2 regions of the Glaciecola sp. SC05 genome follow, and region 2 is predicted to be linked to the other one. Evidence: predicted binding sites of a transcription regulator. Region 2 holds the regulator's gene; the other holds the start of a gene.
The links. The regulator sigma-54, encoded in region 2, starts transcription at its own class of promoters, with help from an activator protein. The targets are predictions, from matches to a motif close to GTTGGCACGNNNNTNGNNT.

Region 1 (5,681 bases), on a different contig from region 2:
CTTGGACGTCTAAAAGATCATCATAAGATTAAAACAAATAAAAAAGCGGCGCTGTTAAATAGCACCGCTTTTTTATTGTTCTAGATTGTTCATATCTCTCAACACCGATGATAAACAGGATTAAGTTCTATTTTTATTTGATGGTCTATTAAATACATTTGATAACAGTGTTGCTGACGCGCCGTGTGCAAAAACGCTAATACAGATCGTTAGAACAATGATTGAGAGTGGATATTCAAAACCGACAACACCAATATCAGTTATTACGATGAGTAAGTATAATACAGACGCGATACCTCTAGGCCCAAACCAACCGATGAATAACTTGCTGTAGGTGTCCAAATCGCTTCCCATTAAACTAACAAATACCGGCAACATTCTGATAATCGTTAAACTGAACAAAGCATAGATTAGCGCCCTCACATCCCAAAACGGAAAGAAAAAGGGTACTGCGCTTACACCCAAAATAAAGAATACACCTAAAGACAGCAGCTCACTGTGTGCTTCTCCATATGCGGCGCTTCGCTGTCTTAATATTTCAAGTTTAGAACTAAACATCAGTCCCGCAAAAAAGGCCGCTATAAATCCATTCCCGCCGATTAGTTCAGCGCATGAATATCCGAGTATCGCTAGAGAGACCCCGCTTAACTGTTGAAATGTACTATTCATCCAATCTCGGCTAGCAGCCCAATCGACTAACGTACCGCCAAGCTTTCCAATTAGTGCGCCAATTAAAGGGCCTAATATCAGTTGCATTGCCATGAAGCTAAGCCAGTGCCCGCTGTTACTATCATGTGATTCACTGATACTAACTGCGGCTATGGCCATTAATATAGGTGGTAAGGCAATTCCATCATTTAAACCACTTTCTACGCCAATGGCCCTGCGAATTTTTTCTGGTACGTTGGCATTTTTGATAACAGCTTGCCCCAAGGCAGCATCGGTTGGCGACAAAATCAATGCAACTAATAACGCTAACCATATATCAAATTCTGGGAACAAGACGATAGCAGACAGCGCTCCCAAAAGCATTGTTAAGGGTAATCCGATGCCTAAGAGCCGCCCCGGAATGCCTACTAAAACTTGTTTTAAACGTCTAAAGCGAATCAATGAGGCATCGGTAAATAAAATGATGATTAGGGTAACTTCGGCTATAAACTTAACCTCTAAAGAGCTTATATGCAGCGCAACAAGGTCAGCATTAAAGTATGCGATAAATGCACCAACGAACATAAATACCATCGGTGCGGTGAAGTAGGAACGATCGGCTAACTTGGACACCAATCCGAAAAGTAAAAACAACACCGATAATACGATAAATGGTCCATGATTGTGCACCGTGGAAATATCCTCTAAGAAACTGTCATGAATGAGTGATTTCGATAAAAAACGAACACATATAATTTAACTAAGTAGCTTAATATACATACCAAATAATGGCTAATTTGCTCAACTTATTAACAAAACGACTACTACATAGCATGTTTTTAACTACAAATACCTGAATTTATTGACTATTATTGTAGGCACGAACTATGCATTATTACAAGCTATGGTCATTCGCGTGTGGGAAATTCAACTCATCGCGCTATATTAAAGGAATATTAAGGTGCCGGTAAAACTAGAAGATAGACCCATTGAAACGGTAAAAGAAGAAGTTATTGACGTCCTAGTGCACAACTATAGCCACGGCTTCATTTCAAGCGAAGCATTTGAAAGAAGACTCGATGTTGTGATTGAGACGACGTCGCACCTTGAAATGGTTAAACAGATTGAAGACTTAGATGACGCCCCCGACGCAACTATTAAGCAACATAAGGAACGGCAGTTTTCTGTGAACTATCATGATGAAGCGACAGATGAATCTGACACCATTGTGAATATCTTCGGTGGCTCCGACCGAACAGGGCATTGGACGGTCCCTAAAACAATTACAGTCATTAGTATTTTTGGTGGCGCTGACATTGATTTTACTGATGCTCGTTTTACATCCCCAAATGTCACGATTAAGATTTTAGGCATCTTTAGCGGCGATAATATTTATGTCTCCGAAAACGTTAATGTTGTCTCAAAGATATTCTGTGTCTTTGGTGGAGTCAACAATAAAGCTCCATCTATTGCTTCACGCCAAGCACCTACCATCACTATAGAAGGTTTAGCCTTGTTTACGGGTATCAATATAAAGGTTAAAACCACGATGAGAGAGAAGTTTGTGGCTTTCGCCAATCAAATGAAAACGATCTTTGATAGTCGTAAGCCAAGAGCATAAATATACAATACAAACACCTTAAGCGTCGGCCTTATCTTTACTTAATTGACTTGAGTGCTCAACACCAGGTTTAAGGATCAAGCTGATAATTCTCCAGCCAGGTTTGGGCGTAATCGTTTTATTACCTGAAAAAACACCAACTTTACGTTCAGCCAAATAAACTAGGGGTATAAGTTCGTTTTCATATTGAGCTAGATAGTTTTGATAGGTAAACTCTTCTGTGAGTGCTGTTGTTTTGACTATAGCGCCTCTTTTCATCGCACTAGCTAAATAGCTGTAGGTCACATGAGCATCAAAAAGCGCAAGCTTTTTCGCATAAGCTTCTGAGACCTGATGACTTGTCATCCCTTCACTTTCTTTGGTGTTCAGTCCTAAAATGGTCGCCTCTTTGCCTAACTCATGTTCAAGGTGCATCATCACTAACGGATTGAGCTGTCGGTAAGGAGACAGTATTAGAACTGAGCCAATTGCAGTTAAATCTAAATGGCGCTGCGCATGCTCTGACATGGGGTTACCGAAATACGTTTTAGTATTTGCCATTCGTGCTTCTTTTACCGTGTCCCAGTTCGTATCTGCAAGAATAACTGGCACATTATTCTTTTGAAGTTCAACGGCTAAAGCGCGAGAAAAATGGCTGCCACCAAACAAAAACAAACCATTGGCTTCTGGTGAGCGCAAACCAAGATACTCAGCGACTTTCGCTGATGTAAGGCTTTGTGTTACAACGGTGGCGATAATGATCAGAAATACCATGGGTACAAGCACTTCTGCCTGCGGGTAATTTTCGGCTTCTAACTTTAATGCAAAAAGAGCGCTTACTGCCGCTGCAACAATCCCGCGCGGCGCGATCCAGCTTAATAACAGTTTTTCTTTTAAGCTCAAATTAGTGCCAAGTGCAGAGGCGAAAACGGCGGCAGGGCGGGCAATGAACATTACTACGATCACTACTACAACCGCTCCCATACCAACAGCTTGAATGGCACTGAAATCCATTCTGGTCGCCAATAAAATGAACAAGCCAGAGATCAACAAAACGCTGAGAGTTTCTTTAAACTCTAGAATATCCGATACATCCACATTCTTCATATTCGCCAGGATCATGCCGGCAACGGTGACGGTTAAAAGCCCCGATTCGTGAGCCAGTGCATTAGAGAATGCAAAGCCCGCAAGCATAAGGGTCAAGGTAGCGGTATTCTGTAAATAGTGAGGAATGAGTTTATGACGCAGAGATAAGCCCAGCAGGTAGCCTGTCAGGCCGCCTATTAGCAATCCAGACAGAATAGTTTGGCCGAAAGCGAGCAGGGTGTGGGTTAAGGCATCTTGCTGCGTTAATATAAATTCAAAAACAAGGACTGCCAGTAAGGCACCAATCGGATCGATGACAATGCCTTCCCAACGCAGAATATTACCTATCTTACTCGATGGCCTCACGGTACGTAGCATCGGCACTATAACTGTTGGCCCTGTGACGGTGATAATAGCCCCTAGTAAGGCTGCCAGTCCCAACGGTATATCAAGGAAATAGTATGCGATCGGGGTAACCACTATCCACGTTACAAATACCCCTGTAGAGCACAGATTGCGAACCATATTCCCATGCCCACTAATATCGCTGAATTTGAGTGTTAATGCGCCTTCAAAAAGTATAATCGCGACGGCTAAGGAAACGATCGGGAATAACAGATCGCCAAAGAGCCCGTCTGCAGTAAAAGTGCCGGTCACAGGACCTATAATAATGCCGGCAAGTAACAAAAAAAGTATCGCAGGGAGCTTTACTTTGTGTGCAATAAACTGGCAGCTTATTGAAAGTAAACCAACAGCGACTAATGCGAGTGTTGGATCCAGCACTAGTTAATTGCCGTGACTTTTAATTCTGGGTACTGATTATTTGAGACATCTAGCTCAAATCGATAGGTAGCGGTTTCAGAGGGCGTAAATTGCAGATTTAACGAGTCACTATAACAATACAGCTCAACGTCTACGTTAATACTCATTGCAGCGCTTTGTGTGGCTAAACCACAATTAAACGCGGGCGACCAAGTATTGTCAGCGACTTTAAAGTCATAAGGTTGACCATCGGCAATAAGCTCAACGTCAACACTCAATGTATATTCATCTACTACTTTAAACTTAAAAGCGTCAGTGGCTTCCCACCAGTTAAAGACGCCGCGTAGATAGACGTTGCTATAGTTTTTTTCAGGCGTCGTTGAGAAAAGCTCAGATGTGCTTGGCACTGCGCAGCCGGTAATGGCGAATACGCTGGCAAGAAACAATATTTTGTGTGGTTTTGACATGGGCATTAACTCAACTGCGATCGCATATCTAAATATTCAATACTGAGATATCTGCCACGGATAAAAACAAACCGCGAACATTGGATATCAAACAAATTCGGTTATCTTTCACCGCTTCATCATCTGCCATTATCATAACCTTGTCAAAAAACGCATCTAATGGCTCTTTGAGCGCACTTAATTCGCTTAGTATTTGCTGATAATCGAGATTTACCGAACTTTTCGCTAAGCTTGATTTGGTGTGCAAAAATGCTTCATACAAATCGCGCTCTTCGGCTTGCGTCAGTAATGCAAGGTCAACACTCTGTTCTTGTGCAAACAAAATATCGTTTTTACTTAGGATATTCGCCACCCGCTTGTTTGCAGCAACTAAGCTGGCGGCTGCGCTGTGTTGGCTAAAGGCCGATACGGCTAAGACTCGCTTATCAATATCGCTTAATGAGCCAGTCGTATTTACCGTCATTACCGAATTAACAATATCCGCACCAATACCTTGATCACCATAAAAGGGCTTGCAGCGATCAAACAAGAAGTCGGTGACTTGCTGAGCAGTGTCTTTATTTTTTAGTAAATCACCAAATTCGGCGGTAACAGCGTTAATTAGTTCACCTATTTGTATATCTAATTTAAAGGTAACCAGCATTCTTAAAATGCCGATTGCACTTCGTCTTAAGGCAAAGGGGTCCTTGTCACCCTTAGGGATGAGGTTCACACCAAATATTCCTACTAGGGTATCGAGTTTCTCAGCCAATGAGACTAATAAGCCAACTTGGGTGGCAGGAAGTTTATCGCCAGCAAAGCGCGGTAAGTATTGTTCTTCTATAGCGACGGCTACTTCTGCTGATTCACCATCATGTTCAGCGTAGTGTCTGCCCATCACGCCTTGAACAGAGGTAAATTCCATGACCATGTTTGATACTAAATCAGCTTTGGCAAGTTCTGCAGCTCGCTTTGCATGTGCGAGCGTCGCGGTATCGGCATTGATCATGTGGCCAATGATTTGGGTAATGCTTGCGACGCGAGCGCTTTTATCGGCAACAGTCCCTAGCGATTTTTGAAACAATATATCTTGAAGTTTAGCTGCCTTGTCTGCGAGCGAGGTTTTTTTATCGCTCTCA
Region 2 (5,681 bases):
GGCGTAAATATCGCAATACCACATCTACACTTACGTCTGGGCGCAGTGTAATGGTATCGGTATTCATAATGAAACCGGCGGTTTCCTCACCGTAAGATAGGGCTTTTTCTGCTCTTATCCGGTCTTGGGTATCCATCGACTTGAGAATGCTCTGCAGAACATCATCTGGCAGACTGCTGAGCGTCTCGGCCAAATCATCGGTGTCCATCTCCTCAAGGGCATCGACCACGGTGGCGGGAACCATTTTGGTGATGATGCCATTGCGCACATCTTCAGATAGCTCTTCGAGCACATCACCGTGAAAGTCGGCGTCGAGTAAGCCCCATAGTTCATCACGTGTTTTAGTGGGTGAGGATTCTAATAACAGCGCAACGTCAGAAGCGGGTAAGTCTAGCAGCAGTTTGCGAACACGCACAAAAGCACCCGCATTAAGCGAGCGGCCAATAGAATTTAGCCTTGCTTGAGTGTTGTTGAGCTCTGCTGTTTCGGACATGCGCACTCCACGGGATGGATAAGATAAAAGCCAAGATAACAAACACGCTTTACATTCGTCGCAGCGCTAGTATATCACCAACATCGTTTATGAATACTTGATTATTATGAAGTTTCTAGAAATTATTAAGCTTGCTTATGTGCTAGTGCTTTATTCCGACTCGTCGAATTTATTTTCAATAAGCTCGCTGATAGCCTGCATGGCAGCCTGAGCATCTTGGCCCTTACAAGTGACTTCCACAGTCTTACCCTGACCGCTTTCCAACATCATCAATGCCAATACGCTATTTGCCGGAGCGGTGTTGTCGCCCTGGGTGAGTTGAATATCGGCGGCAAACTTGTTTGCTAGCTGCACAAGCTTAGTCGCGGCCCGTGCGTGCAAACCAAGTTTATTTGTTATGGTCAGAAGTTTTGTGATGTTGTTTACATCACTCACCTTTTTCGTCCTTAATTTTCTTTAGCTCGCGATGCTTAACCTGCACATCACCATGGGTAGCTTTGAAGGTTTCTGAAAGTGCTTGGGCAACATACACGCTGCGGTGTTGACCGCCAGTGCAGCCAATCGCAATAGTCACATAACTTCTGTTATTGCGCTCTAAGTGAGGTAACCAAGTCGTGATGAGGTTTTGTACCTGCCAGATGAACTTCATAACCAAAGGTTGACCTGCTAAAAACACTTCCACGGGGCCGTCTAAACCATTTAGAGGCCTTAAATCAGGGTCCCAATGTGGGTTTGGCAAAAAGCGCACGTCAAATACATAATCAGCGTCTTTTGGTATACCATATTTAAAACCAAAAGATTCAAACAGAATGACTAAATCGGTGCTTTTTTTGCCTAATACTCTTTCGCGTATTAACTCGGCGAGATCATGCACTGATAGCTGGTCTGTATTGATATTTAGGTCGGCTTTTTCGGCCACTGGAACCAGTATTTCCCGCTCAGCGTTAATCGCATCGGTAAGTGAGTTCGATAGCTTAAATAGTGGATGTAAACGTCTTGTTTCGCTGTAGCGTTTGATCAGTACATCGTCGCTCGCGTCTAAAAAGATAATCGTGATATCCCAAAACTCAGGCAGATATTCTAGTATTTCTGAAATTTCTTGCTCAGCTTTTGGCATGTTACGCACATCGATACTGACGGCGACCAACTCATTTTCGTCGGCAAGTGCGTGTGTAAGAGTGGGTAACAGATTGACTGGGATATTGTCGACGCAGTAATAACCTAAGTCTTCTAGTGAGCGAAGAGCGATAGATTTTCCAGAGCCAGAACGACCGCTGATGATTAAAAGCTTCACTGCTTGCTCCTAGTTACGAGTTTAGATTCAGCTAAGCTAATGCTGAAATAATTTCTTTCTTAGTTTGGGCATTGCGTATGGCTTTTACAATGTCTTTATTACTCAACTTTCTGGCGATGCCAGCGAGTGCTTTCAAGTGTGTTTCGGCCTCTTCAGCAGGCACTAATATGGCAAAGAAAATATCCACTGGTTTATTGTCGATGGCATCAAACTCTATGGGCTCCTCGGTGGTCACGATGATCGCCATGATTTGGCTGATGCCTTTAATACGGCCATGAGGAATAGCAATCCCATTGCCAATGCCAGTGCTACCCATTTTTTCGCGATTAATTAAGCCACTTAATACTTCGTCTTGATCCAACTGTGGGTTTTGTTTTATCGCAATATCGCTGATCATTTCGAAAATACGCTTTTTACTTTGGCAATCGACCGAACATTGCGTTCGGTCGAGAGAAATAATATCAGAAATTATCATAAGGTAAGTTTCGTCTAGTGCCTTCTGAGTTTTTCTTTGTGTTTAATTACCTGCCGATCGAGTTTGTCGATAAGAGAATCTATTGCCGCATACATGTCGGTATGTTCAGAGTTCGCGAATACTTCGCCGCCTTTTAAATGAAGTTTAGCTTCTGCTTTCTGGCTGAGTTTTTCTACGTTTAAGACCACGTGGACATTATTGATGTGGTCAAAATGACGTTCTAATTTTTCGAATTTAGTATCCACGTAACTACGCAATGAGTCAGTGATATCTACATGATGGCCGGTAAGGTTAATTTGCATAATACTAAGTCCTCTTGTTGCGTCTAAATAAGACTTTTTCGTTGGTTTGAGGGGGGAATATGTAACGATTCCCGATATTTTGCAATTGTTCGACGAGCAACCTGAATACCTTGTTCGGCGAGCACTTGCGCAATTTTGCTATCACTCAATGGTTTATGTGCAGGTTCAACAGCCACCAATTTTTTAATCAATGCTCGAATCGCCGTAGACGAACAATTCTCACCTGATTCGGTCGCAACATGGCTGGAGAAAAAGTACTTAAGTTCAAAAATACCGCGCGGTGTGTGCATATATTTCTGCGTGGTGACCCTAGAAATTGTCGACTCATGCATATCGACCATCTCTGCCACGTCATTTAGTACCATGGGGGTCATTTTCTCTGGCCCTTTTTCAAAAAATTCACGCTGTTTTGAAACAATGCAGTGAGAGACTTTTAATAATGTCTCGTTGCGACTCTCCAAGCTCTTTATAAACCATTTCGCTTCTTGTAAATGTGACTTGATATATTGAGAATCGTTCGGATTTTTTGAAGTTTTTCCTAAACTAGCATAAGTCTCATTAACCGATAGCGCCGGCAGCGCATCGTTATTGAGCTCAACTGTCCAAAGGCCATTCTTTTTGTAGACGTTTACATCTGGAATAATGTATTCGGCTTCTTTGGTTGATACCGCGCTGCCTGGACGCGGGTTAAGTGTCTTTAACAGGCGCATGACCTCGCGTAACTGGTCCTCCTTGAGTTTGGTCTTGCGCATCAAGGTTCGATAGTCCTTGCTACCCAGTAAATCGGCATGCTCTTGAATTAATTCTTTGGCTTCTTCTAACCATGGCGTGTTTGCGTCGAATTGGCGCAGCTGCACCAGCAAGCATTCTTGCACCGATCTGGCGCCAGAGCCAACAGGGTCGAACATCTGCACACGTTTGAGTACGCACTCGACTTCATCTAAATCAACGTCTTCGTCATCTAGGCTTTCGAGAATATCTTCGCTGGTGGTCGTCAAATAACCCGACTCGTCAATGGAGTCGATGATCGCAATGGCAATCGACCGGTCGGTTTCAGAAAAATGCGTTAATTCCATTTGCCACATTAAATGGTCTTGGATGGAGTCACTAGTTTCACCTTGAAAAACATAGTCTTCGTCAGGATTGGTTCCGATCATTTTAATGGGCGCTGAACTGGAGCCCAAATATTCTTCCCAAGAGCTATCAAGTGGAAGATCATCAGGAATATCGCCTTTTTCTAGAGCGTCATGGGTATCCATGTTGTCGGTGCCAGATAAACCAGTTTCTCGATCAGAATTATTAGAAGTCGCAGAGTTATCGTTGGTTTTGGCGTTGTTTTGATCAGATTTGTCGGTGCTGTCATTCTCAGGATACTCATGATCAGTAAGCTCTAAAAGCGGATTTGACTCAAGCGCCTCTTGGATTTCTTGTTGTAGATCAAGCGTAGAAAGTTGCAACAGTTTAATAGCCTGCTGTAACTGCGGTGTCATGGTCAGCTGTTGACTAAACTTCAGTTGTAACGAGGGTTTCATTAACTTCCTTTAGCTACGAATTCGTCTTGTATACGAATAATGCGACTCTATAGTGCAAACTGTTCACCTAAATATACATCGCGAACAGTCTGGTTGGCTAATATTTCATCAGCGGTACCCGATGCAATTAACTCACCGTGGCTTACAATGTACGCTAATTCACATACATCTAGTGTTTCTTTTACATTATGATCGGTAATGAGTACACCGATACCGCGTTCTTTAAGCTGATATATGATCTTCTTTATATCACTAACAGAAATTGGGTCAACACCTGCAAAGGGTTCATCGAGTAAAATAAATTTGGGGTTTGCCGCTAATGCTCTAGCAATCTCTACTCTGCGGCGCTCTCCACCCGATAAACTCATGCCTAAATTATTTCGAATGTGGTTGATGCTAAAATCATCAAGTAACTCATCCGCCTTCTGCTCTTGCTGTGCTCGGCTCAGCTCTTTTCTGGTTTGCAATATGGCGATTAAATTCTCATGGACGGTGAGCTTACGAAAGATAGACGCTTCCTGCGGTAGGTATCCGATACCGTGTCTTGCTCTCTCATGCATCGGCTGATAAGTAATATCTAATTGGTCGATTTGAATTTCGCCTTTGTCCAAAGGCACTAATCCCACAATCATATAAAAAGTAGTGGTTTTTCCGGCACCATTGGGACCAAGCAATCCTACGATCTGACCGGTAGACACCTCAATACTGACATCGCGAACGACCTGTCTAGACTTATAGGATTTGGCTAAATGCTTTGCGCTAAGGGTGCTCGTCATGGTTGATCCTGATTGTCTGTAGGCTTAAGCTCCTGCTCGGAAGAGAAAGCGCCAGGACTAATCACGGTTCTAACAGATTCGCTACTATTATCGTTAGTAGATGCCAGTATTTGTTCTCTAGTCATATCAAACACGATTAAATCGCCAGTCACCCTGACTTCATTTTGCATAATAAGTGCATTGCCATTGAGTGAAATAGTACGTGACTCTACCGTATAAATAATTTCGTTAGCCTGCGCCTCAACCATGCTGCCATCGTCTTTACGCTGTTTGTAGCTCGCCGGTTGACCGCTGGCACTGATAATTTCTTTACCTGCACCATTTACCGCATTTACTTCTACTTTGTCTGCCATTAATTCGAGGCTGCCTTGTCGAATAACCACGTTTTCCATAAAAATAGAGGTTTTATTTTTACCGTCGAGGGCTTGGCTTTTTGAATCGAGCGTGACCGGAAGGTTAAAGTCGCTGCTAATTGTTGATTGCAATGGCTCACTCGTCACAACAGGACTGCTGTCTTGCGCGTTGCTAGTCCCAGCTAAGCCAAACGCTAAGGCTACACTAAGGGCGAGGATAAAATTGGGTTTGCACATGTTCTTTTAACTCATATTGTTGTGTTGCAAGGTCGCCAAACAAACCTATACTTTTAACGGTGTAATCGACTCCGCTGATATTAACAAGTTGATCAGATGAGAGGGTTTTATCCTGTAAATTTATTTCAATATATTCGGTGGTAATTTCTTTGACATACTCATCGGTCCGTAAATTCAGAATTTTTACGTTTTTTTCCAACTGAATTCGATTGTTATTAT

Region 1: a site for sigma-54 is predicted at 1,523-1,541, ahead of AB9H30_RS14155 (DUF1707 and DUF2154 domain-containing protein). Genes of this name have one in related genera too.

What each region holds. Positions count from the first base shown of each region.
Region 1 is NZ_JBGIYY010000015.1:85,936-91,616, forward strand. It holds gene gyrB (DNA topoisomerase (ATP-hydrolyzing) subunit B) at 1-13, shown strand, start outside; gene AB9H30_RS14150 (cation:proton antiporter) at 121-1,338, opposite strand; gene AB9H30_RS14155 (DUF1707 and DUF2154 domain-containing protein) at 1,610-2,269, shown strand; gene AB9H30_RS14160 (cation:proton antiporter) at 2,288-4,117, opposite strand; gene AB9H30_RS14165 (hypothetical protein) at 4,117-4,563, opposite strand; gene glyS (glycine--tRNA ligase subunit beta) at 4,592-5,681, opposite strand, start outside.
Region 2 is NZ_JBGIYY010000012.1:42,657-48,337, forward strand. It holds gene mgtE (magnesium transporter) at 1-493, opposite strand, end outside; gene AB9H30_RS11985 (HPr family phosphocarrier protein) at 644-928, opposite strand; gene rapZ (RNase adapter RapZ) at 921-1,787, opposite strand; gene ptsN (PTS IIA-like nitrogen regulatory protein PtsN) at 1,819-2,262, opposite strand; gene hpf (ribosome hibernation promoting factor) at 2,277-2,564, opposite strand; gene AB9H30_RS12005 (RNA polymerase factor sigma-54) at 2,588-4,096, opposite strand; gene lptB (LPS export ABC transporter ATP-binding protein) at 4,144-4,872, opposite strand; gene lptA (lipopolysaccharide transport periplasmic protein LptA) at 4,869-5,462, opposite strand; gene lptC (LPS export ABC transporter periplasmic protein LptC) at 5,431-5,681, opposite strand, start outside.